4 regions of the Comamonas trifloxystrobinivorans genome follow, and region 1 is predicted to be linked to each of the others. Evidence: predicted binding sites of a transcription regulator. Region 1 holds the regulator's gene; each other region holds the start of a gene.
What was found. The regulator sigma-54, encoded in region 1, starts transcription at its own class of promoters, with help from an activator protein. The targets are predictions, from matches to a motif close to TGGCANGNAANCTGCTTT.
Positions count from the first base shown of each region.

Region 2: glnA (type I glutamate--ammonia ligase) is a predicted target of sigma-54. The motif match lies at 2,379-2,396, and genes of this name have one in related genera.
Region 3: ACFIQF_RS14615 ([protein-PII] uridylyltransferase) is a predicted target of sigma-54. The motif match lies at 1,719-1,736, and genes of this name have one in related genera.
Region 4: hmpA (NO-inducible flavohemoprotein) is a predicted target of sigma-54. The motif match lies at 1,280-1,297, and genes of this name have one in related genera.

Region 1 is NZ_JBHZGV010000030.1:40-3,669, forward strand. It holds partial or broken gene ACFIQF_RS23795 (hypothetical protein) at 1-260, opposite strand, end outside; gene ACFIQF_RS23800 (RNA polymerase factor sigma-54) at 392-2,020, opposite strand; gene lptB (LPS export ABC transporter ATP-binding protein) at 2,123-2,899, opposite strand; gene lptA (lipopolysaccharide transport periplasmic protein LptA) at 2,923-3,582, opposite strand.
Region 2 is NZ_JBHZGV010000007.1:195,429-199,058, reverse strand. It holds gene ACFIQF_RS10190 (Fic family protein) at 1-606, opposite strand, end outside; gene ACFIQF_RS10185 (VF530 family protein) at 726-962, opposite strand; gene ACFIQF_RS10180 (EI24 domain-containing protein) at 1,141-2,079, shown strand; gene glnA (type I glutamate--ammonia ligase) at 2,444-3,630, shown strand, end outside.
Region 3 is NZ_JBHZGV010000011.1:65,654-69,283, reverse strand. It holds gene ACFIQF_RS14615 ([protein-PII] uridylyltransferase) at 1-1,660, opposite strand, end outside; gene map (type I methionyl aminopeptidase) at 2,145-2,960, opposite strand; gene purL (phosphoribosylformylglycinamidine synthase) at 3,142-3,630, shown strand, end outside.
Region 4 is NZ_JBHZGV010000028.1:16,683-20,312, forward strand. It holds gene hmpA (NO-inducible flavohemoprotein) at 69-1,247, opposite strand; gene norR (nitric oxide reductase transcriptional regulator NorR) at 1,390-3,000, shown strand; gene ACFIQF_RS23415 (FKBP-type peptidyl-prolyl cis-trans isomerase) at 3,094-3,510, opposite strand; gene ACFIQF_RS23420 (aminotransferase class V-fold PLP-dependent enzyme) at 3,588-3,630, opposite strand, start outside.

The sequences.
Region 1 (3,630 bases):
GTTGGCTGTTGGCTGTTGGCTGTTGGCTGTTGGCTGTTCAGGATGTTCCCCCCTTTCAGCCAGCGCCTGCGGACGCAGCAAACACCGGCGGTTTGGCTGCCGTAGAGCAGCCAAACTTCGTGAACTGACTTGCGGCAGCTGTTTGAATGGAGCGCTTTAGCGCGAAATGAGTTTTGCCGCACGCCGGTGTTTGTTGTGGCCGCAGGTTGCCCCGAAAGATTCGCTACGCGAAGCTTTCGGGGTCGATGGATGTAGGGCACGTTTCTTTGCCTTCTTTCTTGCCGTGCAGCAAGAAAGAAGGTCGCCTGCCGGGGCGAGTCCCGGCCAGCTGCAGCAAACAAAGCAGCAAAACGCCAGTTAGAAAACAGCCCGCCAAAAACAGCAAGCCGCGCTACAGCGATTTGCGCAAACTAGCCGGCGGAATCCGCATCGCCTCGCGGTATTTGGCCACCGTGCGGCGAGCACACTCAATGCCTTGCTCTTGCAGCAGATCGGCGATCTTCGCATCGGACAGCGGCTTCTTCGGGTTCTCTTCGTCGAGCAGCTGCTTGATCAGCGCCTTGACCGCCGTGCTCGATGCGCTGCCGCCGGTTTCCGTGCCCAGGCCCGAGCCAAAGAAGTACTTGAGCTCCACCGTGCCTTGCGGCGTGGCCATGTATTTGGCGGTGGTGACGCGGCTGATGGTCGATTCGTGCAGGCCCAGCTCGTCGGCAATTTCGCGCAGCACCATGGGACGCATGGCCAGCTCGCCGTGCACGAAGAAGTTGCGTTGTCGCTCCACAATCGCCTGCGATACACGCAAGATGGTGTCAAAGCGCTGCTGGATGTTTTTGATGAACCAGCGCGCCTCTTGCAAGCGCTGCTGCAGCGCGCCGTGGCCTTCGCTGCCTTTGTGGCCGCGCAAGGCGTTGGCGTAAACCTCTTGCACGCGCAGGCGCGGCATCACCTCGGGGTTGAGTTGCACGCTGAAACCCGGCACCGGCAAGCCCCGCTCATTGCTGGGGCGGACGATGATGTCGGGGATGATGGCGTTGCGGTCCACATTGGCGAAGGGGCGGCCCGGCCGGGGTTCCAGCCGCGCGATGATGCCCAGCGCCTGGCGCACCGAGGGCTCGTTGCAGCCGGTCAACTGCATCAGTTTGCGCACATCGCGCCGCGCCAGCAGGTCCAGTGATTCCTGACACACCAGCAAGGCGGTTTCCAGCGCCTGGGCGTCGCCTTCCGGGTCGGGCGAGCCCTCTTCATCCAGCAAGCGCTGCTGCGCCTTGATTTGCAGCGTCAGGCATTCGGCCAGGTTGCGCGCGCCCACGCCTACCGGCTCCAGGCTTTGCAGCAAGCGCAAAGCCACGGTGAGGTGGTGCAACAGGGTGTCAAAGGCCTCGGCATCAGAGGCATCGCCAAAGCCTTGGGCCAGCTCGGCGAGCGAGTCTTCCAGGTAGCCGTCGTCGTTCAGCGATTCGATCAGCAGGTAGAGCGCGGCGCGGTCTTCTTCGCACAAGCGCAGCGATAGCGCCTGGCGGTGCAGCACGTCTTGCAGGCTGACGTGCTCGGAGCTGCGGTCAGAAGCGGGTGTTTCTTCTTCGTCGTCGCCGTGGCTGCTGCGGGCGGGCAGGTCGCCGCCCCATTCTTCCCAGTCGGAGGCTGAGTCGCCCGTAGCGGCTTCGGCATCGGCGCCGGTTTCCTTGCCGGCGGCAAAATCCAGGCTTTCGCCAGCAGCGGTGTCGCCTTCAAAATCGTTTTCGTGGCTGGTTCGCTCTGCGCTGCCAACCGAGGCTTCGGCGGCGCTATCGGCAGTGCCAGCCGGTGCGTCAGTTGCTGGTGCAGCGGTTGCATCGGCTTCGGCACCGGGCTCGGCTGCAGCGTCTTCGGCATCGCGTTCGAGAAAAGGGTTTTCGTCGAGCATCTGCTCGACTTCCTGCTGCAGCTCCTGGGTGGACAGTTGCAGCAAGCGGATCGACTGCTGCAGCTGCGGCGTGAGCGTGAGGTTCTGCGAAACCCGCAGCGAGAGCGATGGCATCATGGCTGCGCCCTCCGGTCACTGATGTGGGTACACGCTTTATGCGAGGCCACAGCCTCCCCAAGCACAGCGCGCCCAGCGCTGCGCCAGCGGCTGGTTCGTGTCTCACATGCGGAAATGCTCACCCAGGTACACCCTCCTAACGTCGGCGTTTTCCACAATCTCTTGCGGCGTCCCCGCGGCCAGCACCTTGCCATCGCTGATGATGCAGGCGTGGTCGCAAATGCCCAGGGTTTCGCGCACGTTGTGGTCAGTTATCAGCACGCCAATGCCGCGTTCCTTGAGGAAGGCGACGATGCGCTGGATCTCGATCACCGCGATCGGGTCGATACCCGCAAACGGCTCGTCCAGCAAAATGAATCGGGGCTGCGTGGCCAGTGCACGGGCAATTTCTACCCGGCGGCGCTCGCCACCCGAGAGCGCCAGCGCTGGCGATTCACGCAGGTGGTCGACCCGCAGCTCTTGCAGCAACGCGGTCAGTTGGCGCTCTACTTCGCTGCTCGACAAAGCGCGGCCATTGGCGTCTTTTTGCAGCTCCAGCACAGCGCGCACATTGTCTTGCACGCTGAGCTTGCGAAAAATCGATGCCTCTTGCGGCAGGTACGACAGGCCCAGCTGCGAGCGCTTATGAATCGGCATGTTGGCGACCGATTGGCCGTCGATGCGGATGTCACCGCCGTCGCTGCGCACCAGGCCCACGATCATGTAGAACGAGGTGGTTTTGCCCGCGCCATTGGGGCCGAGCAGGCCCACCACTTCACCTTTGCGCACCGACAGCGAGACGTCCTTGACCACCTTGCGGCTGCCGTAGGATTTTTCGAGGTGCAGCACTTCGAGCTGGCTGCGGTGGTCGCTGCCAGCGGCGCGCGCGTTGACCGAGATGGTTGAAGATGCCTCGGCCACGATCACTGGGCTCCGCCGTTCAGCTGCGTGCTGGGACGCAGTTTTTCCTTGTCGTCCGCCGCAGCCTTGGGCTTGGCGGCTTCGGCCTTGTCGTCTGCCTTGGGCGTGAGGACTACGCGCACGCGGTCTTGCTTGGGCGCGCCAGGCTTGGTGGCCGCCGCCTGCGTGCTCTTCTGGCCGTTGACGGTGAAGGTGTCGCTCAGGTTGTTGTAGACGATGACCGAACCGCTGACCTGGTCGGTCAGCGTGGTTTCGCGGTAGCGGCGCAGCTCGCCACGGCGCTCGAAGTGCACCGTGTCGTCGCGGCCGTTGTAAGTGATGACTTCGCCTTCACCTTCGATGAATTCTGCCGGAGCGCCCGGTGCGGTGTCGCGCTTTTGCCGGAAGAAGGCCAGTTTGCCGCCATCGGCCGTCACCACCCCGTGCTGGAAGCCATCGCGGTCCTGGCTGACCGTGAGCTTGCCGCCGCGGATGATGATGGTGCCCTTGGTCACCACCACATTGCCGGTGAAGACACTGGTTTGCTTGAGCTCATCGTGCGTGCCGTTGTCCGCCTCGATGTTCATCGGCTTGGTGCGGTCGGCGCGCTCGGCATGCGCCAGCAGCGGCACAGCCAGTGCAGCAGCCAGCAACAGGGAGGAAAAAAGACTGGGTTTTTTCATAAGGCATGAATCTTGCTCTGACCCATTGTAACGAGGCTGGAACCACCG
Region 2 (3,630 bases), on a different contig from region 1:
GTGGCCCAGGCCTGCTTTGATGAAGCCAGGCAGGGCATCGGCGTTGTTGACCCAGGCCAGCAGGGCTGCCATCTCGCCAGGTATCCGGGCAGCCGGGGGCGCCTCATAGTGAACCTTTTGCCGCTCGAAAGGGCCGGAGACAACTTGCATCGGGCCTGCCGCGTCGTCGCGCCAGGCGCCGACTGTCAGCTTGCTCATGCCGGAGTAGCCTGTGGGAAACAAAGCCGCGTGCCAGCCGAAAAGTCGCTGCTCAGTCACGGGCTGCTGGTGGTTGGCCGTGGCATCCAGCACCATCTCCACCACGCCTTCAACGTGCCGGTCTACCGGCGCCAAAGCGCCAATATCCACGCCCAAGCGCCGGGCGATGGACGAGCGCACAGAGGCCGCATTCAAGGTCTCGCCCTCGATCTCGGAGGTTTTGAGCACATCTTCCGTCAGCACCGTCAGGCTGGCCTGGTCGCGCAAGGCCATGCCGACATCGGCCAGGCGCCCCAGCAGCATGCCTTGGGCATGGCTTACGCGCTCCAGGGCTGGGGCCAGTGCCTGCATATCGAAGCGCCATTGGGGCCAATCAGGCGATTGCCAGATGTATTCGCCGCTAAACATGCGGTGAATAATACAGGCAATCACCGCAATCGGCCAGTTGCCGTTGGAAGCTGCTTACAAAGGGGGCGCTTCAAACCTTCTCTGACCAACTGCAAGGCCTTTACTCGAAGCGCGGAAACTTAGCGCTGATCGCCGCCCCGCAGCATCCACAAATACAGCTGCTCCACTTTCTCGCGCGCCCAGGGCGTCTTGCGCAAAAACTTCAGGCTCGACGAGATGCTCGGGTCCAGGTTGAAGCAGCGCACGGGGATGCGGTCGCCCAGGCCGGCCCAGCCGAAATGGTCGACCAGCTCGTTGAGCATGCGCTCCAGGGTGATGCCGTGGAGAGGGTTGCGCGGTTGTTCTGGGCTGTTCATGGGGGCTGATTGTCGTTGACTGGGCGGGTTTGCGTGCGGGCAGGGCCTCTCACCAGCCATGGCGGCGCATGTTTGCGGGCTGGGACTACTTCGCTGCAGCGCGGCTTGCCGCTAGGATGTGCGCTGGCGTGGCGCTGGGCTGCGCACCGGTCATAGTCAACTGCAAGGATAGATTCCCATGTCCCAACAAGGCACCAGCCTGATGCTGGATTCGTTTTGGCGCGCCGCGGCGTACTGTTTCCGGCCCCGGGTGATTGCTTTGTCGCTGGTGCCGCTGGTGGTGATGCTGCTGGCGCTGGGCGGCTGGGCGTATTTCTTCTGGTCGGGCAGCGTGGCGGCAGTGCAGCATTGGGTGGAAACCATTGGCTGGCTGCGCACCATGTTCAGCTGGTTTGGCGGCAGCAGCACTGAGGGTTTTGCTGCCGGCATAGCGCCTTTTGTGGTGCTGGTGCTGATGACGCCCGTGGCCGCCGTGCTGGCTTTGCTGGTGATCTCGTTTTTGATGACGCCTGCTTTGCTGCGCATGGTGACCGAGCAGCGCTTTGCCACCTTGGCCAAAAAGCACGGCACAGGTCTCATGGCTGCCATTGCCTGGGCGCTGGGCACTTCGGTGCTCGCGGTGATTGCCTTTGTCGTGACCATGCCGCTGTGGCTGATTCCGCCGCTGGTGCTGGTGGTGCCGCCGGTCATCTGGGGTTGGCTGACTTACCGTGTGATGAGCGTGGATGCATTGGCCGAACACGCCAGCAAGGCTGAGCGCAGCACCTTGCTGCAACGCTACCGCTGGCCGCTGCTGCTGATGGGTGTGATCTGTGGCTACATCGGCATTGCGCCCAGCGTGGTCTGGGCCTCGGGCATTGTGTTTGCCATTGGTTTTGTGGTGCTGGTGCCTATTGCGGTGTGGATTTACGCCATTGCCTTTGCTTTCTCATCGCTCTGGTTCATCCACTTCAGCCTGGCGGCCTTGCAACAGTTGCGTGCCGAGCAGGGCGATGGCGAGGTGATCGACGCGCCCGCCAGCGCGCCCGCATCGGCCCCGGGCGTGGACAACAGACTGCAAAACGAGCAATTGGTGCACCACAGCCCGGCGGCGGCAAGTGACCACGCACCGGATTGATGCATGCACCATAATGGTGCATAAAAGTGCAAATTTGGTGCATGCGCGCGCAGCGCAGGCTGCCTCTGCGGTCTGCACGCAGTTGGTGCCGTGCGTGGCTTGGTTTGCTCATTCTGGTGCGTCGGGGCAGGGCATATGCACGGTCAGCGTGCACTTCGCTGGGCGGTCGCGGTGCAAAAATAATTTCATGGTCGACAAGAGCGTAGGCCTCCCCAAAGCGCTGTACAGTCACGCTCAGCGCCGCGACAAGGCGGGTTTGCCGGGCCTGGGCCCCGGGCGCAGCAGGGTTGTCATAAAACTGGCACGCAAACTGCTTTAGTCTTGTCACAGCCTTTTTTATTCACGATTTTCTTTGGAGCTATAGATGGCCAAGAGCGTTGCAGATGTGATGAGCATGTTGAGCGAGAACGAGGTCAAGTTTGTGGACCTGCGTTTTACCGACACCCGTGGCAAAGAACAGCACGTCACGGTGCCTATCTCGCACTTTGACGAAGACAAGTTCAGCTCGGGTCACGCCTTTGACGGCTCTTCCGTCGCTGGCTGGAAGGGTATTGAAGCCTCGGACATGCTGCTGATGCCCGATCCCAGCACCGCCAACATCGACCCCTTCTTTGAAGAAACCACGCTGTTCCTGCAGTGCGATGTGATCGAGCCGGGCGACGGCAAGGCCTACGACCGCGATCCCCGCTCGGTGGCCAAGCGCGCCGAAGCCTACCTGAAGGCATCGGGCCTGGGTGATACCGCTTACTTCGGTCCTGAACCCGAATTCTTCATCTTCGACGGCGTGCGTTGGAGCACCGAACCCAACCACCCCTTCTACGAAATCGAAGAGTACGAAGCGCCCTGGAACAGCGGCGCCAAGCTGGACAACGGCAACCGTGGCCACCGTCCTCGCGCCAAGGGCGGCTACTTCCCCGTGCCTCCCGTCGACAGCACGCAAGACATGCGCGCCGAGATGTCGCTGGTGCTCGAATCGCTGGGCATTCCAGTCGAAGTGTTCCACCACGAAGTGGCTGGCGCTGGCCAGAACGAACTGGGCACCCGTTTCTCGACCCTGGTTGAGCGCGCTGACTGGACCCAAGTGCAGAAGTACGTGATCTGGAACGTGGCCGATACCTACGGCAAGACCGCTACCTTCATGCCCAAGCCTTACGCTGGCGACAACGGTTCGGGCATGCACGTGCACCAATCCGTGTGGAAAGACGGCAAGAACCTGTTCGCAGGCGACGGCTATGCCGGTCTGTCGGATTTTGCGCTGTACTACATCGGCGGCATCATCAAGCACGCCCGTGCCCTGAACGCCATCACCAACCCCGGTACCAACAGCTACAAGCGCCTGGTGCCCGGCTTTGAAGCCCCGGTGAAGCTGGCTTACTCGGCCAAGAACCGCTCGGCCTCGATCCGTATTCCTTACGTGAGCAACCCCAAGGGCCGTCGCGTGGAAGCGCGCTTCCCCGATCCGCTGATGAACCCCTACCTGGGCTTTGCCGCTTTGCTGATGGCTGGTCTGGACGGCGTGGAAAACAAGATCCATCCCGGCGAAGCTGCCAC
Region 3 (3,630 bases), on a different contig from region 1:
CCGGGTCCGAGGTGTCCTGCTTTTGCGCCACCTGGCTCATCGTCAAATGCTCTTGCACCAAAAAGGTGACCAGCTGCGTGTCCTCTTTGCTCACCTGGTGCTCGCGGCAAAAGCGGCGCAGCTCGGCAGCGCCAATCTCCGAATGGTCGCCGCCACGGCCCTTGCCAATATCGTGGAACAGCGCGGCCAAGTACAGCAGCCAAGGCTTGTCCCAGCCGGCGGCCAGCTGCGAGCAGAACGGGTACTCGTGCGCGTGCTCGGCCATGAAAAAGCGCCGCACATTGCGCAGCACCATCAGAATATGCTGGTCCACCGTGTAGACGTGGAACAGGTCGTGCTGCATCTGGCCGACGATGCGGCGGAAAGGCCAGAGATAGCGCCCCAGCACCGAGGTCTGGTTCATCAGCCGCATCGCGTGGGTGATGCCGCGCGGCTGCTGCAAAATCTGCATGAAGGTGGCGCGGTTCACCGGGTCCTGGCGGAAGCTGGCGTTCATCAGCGTGCGCGCGTGGTAGAGCGCACGGAAGGTGCGGGCCGACAAATCCTTCAGCCCCGGCTCGGTTTCGTAGAGCAAAAAGGTGCGCAAAATCGCGTGCGGGTTGCGCTGGTAGACCTCGTCGTCGGCCACCTCGATCATGCCGGCCTTCTCGTAAAACTCGTCGTCAATGCGGTGCAGCGCGTGGCTGGCCGGGTGCAGGCGCTCGTCCATATTGAGCAGCAGAATCTGCGTCAGCTGCGCCACTGCTTTGGCGGCCCAGTAATAGTGCTTCATCAGCTCTTCGCTGGCACGTTTGGGGAAGCGCTGGCCGCTCGGCGTTTCGGTCTTGAAGCCAAAAGACTCGGCCACAGCCGTCTGCAGATCGAACACGAGCCGGTCCTCGCGCCGCTTGGCCACAATGTGCAGGCGCGCGCGGATCAGGCTGAGCAAATCCTCATTGCGCTGCAGGTTGCGCACCTCGTAATCGGTCGCCAGGCCGTTGGCGGCCAGGGCTTTCCAGCTGTCACCCAGGCCGGTGGCGCGGCCCAGCCAGATCACCAGCTGCAGATCGCGCAGACCGCCGGGCGACTCCTTGCAATTGGGCTCCAACGCGTAGGCGGTGTTTTCGTACTTGTTGTGGCGCTGCTGCATCTCCAGCACCTTGGCCACCACAAAGGCCTGCGGGCTGATGGCTCGCTCCAGCGCTTGCTGAAACTGTTGGTAAAGCGGCTGCGCACCGGTGATACAGCGTGATTCGAGCAGCGCGGTCTGCACCGTCACATCCGCCTCGGCCTCGGTAATGCACTGCGCGATGGTGCGCACGCTTGAGCCAATCTCCAGCCCCGCGTCCCAGCACGAGCCGATGAACTGCTCGATTTGGGTGCGCAGCGTGGCATCGCTGTCCAAATCGGTGCCTGCGGGCAGCAGCAGCAGCACGTCAATATCCGAGTGCGGGAACAGCGTGCCCCGGCCAAAACCACCCACCGCCACCAGGCTCAGGCTGCCGGGCAATTGCGCGCATTGCCACAAATCGCACAGCAGCCCATCGGCCAGGTGCGATAGCTTGCGCAGCTGGCCCTGGATGCCGCGGGTGCTGGTGCCGCCCGCCATGATGGCGTCAAACACGGCCGCGCGCCGGGCCTGGTACTGCTCGCGCAGCGACGAAATACGGGGATCGTTCATGGTGCAATTCAGAGCTGTCGCTGGCAGTGTGCCATAGCAGGAAAACAGCGCGCAGCTATAAGCAGTTTTTGTGCCAAGTGCACCAGTTGGGGGCGTGGCACGCCCGGGGGTGCTTTGCGGAATCGTGGGTGGGTTATCTGCGGTTTGTGCAGAAGTTAGTGGGGCGGTGTTCAACTGGCGTTGTGCAAATTGCTTGCTGCAGCTGGCCGGGTCTCGCCCCGGCAGGCGACCGACTTTCTTGCTGCACGTCCGGTGTGCCGGCCCAGAAGAAAGTAAGCAAAGAAACGTGCCCTACATCCAGCGTCCCCGAAAGCTTCGCGAGGCGAATCTTTCGCGGCAACCTGCGCTGGCTGAAAGGGGTTGTGGGACATCCTCAACAGCCAACAGCCGGTAAACGCTACGGTGCCGTTGGGCTTTGGGTGCAGACGTAAAAAAGCGACCCGCAGGTCGCTTTGTTGGGCTGGCGCTCAGTGCTTGCTGGGGCTTAGCACTTGGTCGTCGTCACAAAATCGGGCAGGGCGGGCGAGCCTTCGGACAGGGTCAGCACCTCGTAGCCGGTATCGGTCACCAGCACTTCCAGCTCCCATTGGGCCGACAGGCTGTGGTCCTTGGTGATGACGGTCCAGCCGTCGCTGCCCAGATCCTTGATGTCCTTCTTGCCCAGGTTCAGCATGGGTTCGATGGTGAAGATCATGCCGGTCTTCAGCTCCACGCCGGTGCCGGGGCGGCCGTAGTGCAGCACCTGGGGCTCGTCGTGGAACACCTTGCCGATGCCGTGGCCGCAATACTCGCGCACCACCGACAGGCCATTGCCTTCGGCAAACTTCTGGATCGCGTGGCCGATATCGCCCAGGTGGGCGCCGTTTTTGACCTGCTGAATGCCGTGCCACATGGCCTCGTAGGTCAGCTTGCACAGGCGCTTGCCGGCGATGGTGCCGTCGCCGATGACGAACATGCGGCTGTTGTCGCCAAAATAGCCTTCGGGCGTGATGATGGTCACGTCCACGTTGACGATGTCGCCCTTCTTCAAAGGCTTGTCATTGGGAATGCCGTGGCAGACCACGTGGTTCACCGAGGTGCAGACATAGGCCGGGTAGGGCGTCATGCCCGGTGGCTGGTAGCCGATGCAGGCGGACTTGGTGCCTTGCTTTTCCATGGCCTCGGCGCACAGCAGATCGATCTGCTTGGTGGTGATGCCGGGCTGGATGTGGGGGGTGATGTAGTCCAAAACCTCCGAGGCCAGGCGGCCTGCGATGCGCATCTGGGCAATGTCTTCTTCGGTATTGATTTTGATAGTCATAGCGGGCAATTATCCCACCGCCCCGATTGGCATGTTGGCCGCACGGCTACCGGGTGGGGGCAGGCACAGTAGAATCCCGGGTTAACCCACCCCTTGACCTGCTTGCCACGGCCCGCCCGTGGCGGTGGCCAAGGCGCATGTGTGCTTTTCTCCATCCTCCTAGATCCACATAGGCTGCCACGTGACACTGCACCTGACCCAGCTCGCCGGCGGAAACGCCCTCAGCTCCTTCCGCGCCCAACAACTGCTGACCGCATTGACGGCGATCCATCCAAAAATAACGGGCATTGCTGCCCGTTTTGTGCATCTGGTGGCTACCGACAAGCCCCTCAGCGCTGCCCAAGCCGAGCGCGTGGCTGCCTTGCTCACCTATGGCGACCCGTTTGAAGGCAAGGACGAAGGCCAGGCTTTTGTGGTCACACCCCGCATGGGCACCATCTCGCCCTGGGCCTCCAAGGCCACCGACATTGCGCGCAACTGCGGCCTCGATGTGTTCCGTGTTGAGCGCATCACCGAATACCGCGTCAGCCTCAAATCCGGCCTGCTGGGCGGCACGCCTGAGCTGAACGCCGAGCAAACCGCGCAAATTGCCGCCTTGCTGCACGACCGCATGACCGAATCGGTCTTCGCCACCCGTGCCGAGGCTGAGCAACTGTTCTCCGCGCTGCAA
Region 4 (3,630 bases), on a different contig from region 1:
GCTGGCAGCTCTTTTTTATATAGCGGCCCAGGAACAGGCCACGCCCTGCTCCTGGCCACCCTCCCCTTTCAGATCAGCGCTTGCGCCGGGCCGAAAAACTCGTACTTCACCTGCGCCTCAGGCACGCCCAGTTTGTGCAGCGAAGCCTTGACCGAACGCATAAACGGCTTGGGGCCGAGGAAGTACACATCCGCATCGCGCGAAGCCGGCAACCACTGGCCCAGCAACGCTTCGGTCAGATAGCCTTCGGCCGCCACCGATTCGCCGTCTTGCATCTTGTCGTACACATAAAAGGGCTTGAGCTGGCGGTGCTGCTGCGCCAGCGCATCGACCTGGCCACGGAAAGCGTGCACCGCGCTGTCGCGTGCGCAGTGGATAAAGGTCACGGGGCGGTCGGTTTGCAGCGCTGCATCGAGCATGGGCAAAGTGGGCGTGATGCCAACGCCGCCGCTGATCAGCACCAGCGGCTTGCTGCTGGCCTGCAGCACAAAGTGGCCAGCCGGCGGGAACAGCTCCAAGGTGTCGCCCACCTGCACCTGGTCGTGCAGAAAGTTGGACACCTTGCCACCAGGTTCGCGCTTGACGCTGATGCGGTAGCTCTTGCCATTGGCCGCCGCCGAGAGCGAGTAATTGCGGCGCTGCTCGGTACCGTCGACGATGGCGCGCAGGCCAATGTACTGGCCGGGCTGGTGCGCGATCACGGCCTTGCCGTCGACGGGCTCCAGGTAGAAAGAGCTGATCTCGGCGCTTTCTGCTTCTTTCTTCACCAGCTTGAAAGCACGCGCACCGCGCCAGCCACCTTCGGCAGCAGCCAGGTCGTCGTAGGCCTTGGCTTCGGCAGCGATCAAGATGTCGGCCAACTGGCCATAGGCGGCGGCCCAGGCGTCAATCACCTCGTCGGTGGCAATCTCGGCGCCCAGCACTTCGCGGATCGAGCGCAGCAGGCAGCTGCCCACTATCTGGTATTGCCCGGGCTGCACTTGCAGCGCTACGTGCTTGTTGATGATTTGAGCGGGCAGATCGCCCAGGTTTTCGAGCTTGTCGATGTGCTTGGCGTACATCAGCACGCTGTGTGCCAAGGCGCGGGGCTGCGCACCGCTTTGCTGGTGCGCCTGGTTGAAGAGCGGGCGCACCTCAGGGTATTCGCCGAGCATCATTTGGTAGAAATGCGTGGTCAGCGCTTCGCCACCGGTCTCCAACAAGGGAACGGTGGCTTTGACGATGTCTTTCTGGCGAGCGGTCAACATGCGATGTCCTTTCTAGTGGGTTTGCCACAGGGAATGCATGCTCCGTGCCAGCACAGGTTTTGTGGAATATCAAGGCCTTGTAACATAAACGCAGTCACACTGACCGCACTTCAATGCTGTGTTTTTGACACCAAGAGTCGTTTTGACATCACCCCAAATCCTCCACGCCGTCATTCCGCTGGTGGCCGATCTGGCGCAAGAGCTGCCCGAACGCGAGCGCCTGCGCCGCCTGCTGGCCGCCCTGCGCACCTTGTTGCCGGCCGACGCCGTGGCCTTGCTGCAGCTCGAAGGCGAATGGCTGCGCCCGGTCGCCATCGATGGCCTGGTGCCCGACACGCTGGGCCGCCGCTTCAAAGTGGCTGAGCACCCGCGTCTGGCGCAGCTGCTGGCCGCCGGCCAGGCCATGCGCTTTGCGCCCGACAGCCCGCTGCCCGATCCCTATGACGGACTGATCGCCCTGCCCGGCGAGCTGAACGTGCACGACTGCATGGGCTGCGTGCTGCAAACCGGCGGGCTGACCTGGGGCCTGCTGACGCTCGATGCGCTGGAGCCCGAGCGCTTTGCCAACGGCAATGCGCTGGAAATGCTGCAGGCTTTTAGCAACCTGGCCGCCGCTACCGTGGCCACGGCCGAGCGCGTGCAGCAGCTGGCGCAGGTGGGCCGCACGGCCGAAGCCTTGCCGCGCGCCAGCGGCAAGCGCGAGCTTCTGGGCACCAGCCCGGCGGTACGCCAGCTGCACAAAGACATTGCGCTGGTCGCCGCCAGCGATTTGTGCGTACTGATCACCGGCGAAACCGGCACCGGCAAAGAGCTGGTGGCGCAGGCCGTGCACGCGCAATCGAGCCGCGCCAGCAAACCGCTCATCAGCATCAACTGCGCTGCCCTGCCCGACAACCTGGTAGAGAGCGAGCTGTTCGGCCACGTGCGGGGCGCCTTCACCGGCGCAATGTCCGAGCGGCGCGGCAAGTTCGAGCAAGCCGACAACGGCACCTTGTTCCTCGACGAAGTGGGCGAGCTGTCGCTGCCCGTGCAAGCCAAGCTCTTGCGCGTGCTGCAAAGCGGCCAGCTGCAGCGCCTGGGCTCCGACCGCGAACACCAGGTGGATGTACGCGTGATCGCCGCCACCAACCGCGATCTGGCCGCCGAAGTGCGCGCTGGCCGCATGCGCGCTGATTTTTACCACCGACTCTGCGTCTACCCGCTCACCGTGCCGCCGCTGCGCGAGCGCGACAGCGACACGCTGGTGCTGGCCGGCTACTTTCTCGAAGAAAACCGCTCGCGCTTGCAGCTCGGCGGCCTGCGCCTCGACGCTGCCGCGCAATCCGCCTTGCTGGGTTACGCCTGGCCCGGCAATGTGCGCGAGCTGGAACACCTGATCAGCCGCGCCGTGCTGAAAGCCCTGAGCCGGGCGCCGTCACACAACACCGGCCGCGACAGCAGTCGCCCGCGCATGCTGAGCATCGGCGTGGAAGATTTGTGGGACGACAACGCGCCCCCCGCGCCCGTGCCGGCACCGCCGGGCTGGATGGCCGGCAGCGACAAAGCGGCCGTCATCACCATGCCCGCGCCAAGCGCACCCGCCCTGGGCCTGCGCGAAAGCGTAGAGCGCCACGAACGCCAGCTGATCGAAAACAGCCTGAGCCGCCACGCCGGCAGCTGGGCCGCCGCCGCCCGCGAACTGCAACTCGACCGCGCCAACCTGCAGCGCCTAGCCAAGCGGCTGGGGGTGGAGCGGAGCCAGGCAGGGCCATAACTGCCAGATGCTGGAGGCAGCCAACAAAAAACCTCTGCGCCAACACAGCGCAGAGGTTTTTTATGAGTTTGTCGGCCCCAGTACCGTCAGCGCTTACTGGCCCTTGATGCCCAGCAGTTCCACTTCAAAGTTCAGCGTGGCATTGGGCGGGATCACGCCGCCAGCGCCGCGTGCACCGTAGGCGATGCCGGGTGGGCAAGTGAGCCTGGCTTTGCCGCCGATCTTCATCAGCTGCACGCCTTCGGTCCAGCAGGGGATCACGCCTTGCAGCGGAAACTCGATGGGCTCGCCGCGCTTGTAGGAGCTGTCGAACTCTTTGCCGGTATCGGGGAAAGTGCCTTTGTAGTGCACCTTGACAGTGTCGCTCGCCTTGGGGCTGGCGCCGGTGCCGTCCTTCACGCTCTCGAACACCAGACCGCTCTTGGTCGTGACAGGCTTGCTTTGGGCCTGGGCCAAACCGGCGCTCAGGGCAATGGCAGCGAACAAGGCGCTGGCAGTCAATGCTTTCATGCGGACAAATCCATTTCTTGCTGAAAAAACGCATTGTGCACGCGGCCTGCCAAGGCTGGCCGCGGATCGAACACAAGTTAACCTTTGATACCCAGATCGTCCAGACCTTTGCGCAAATGG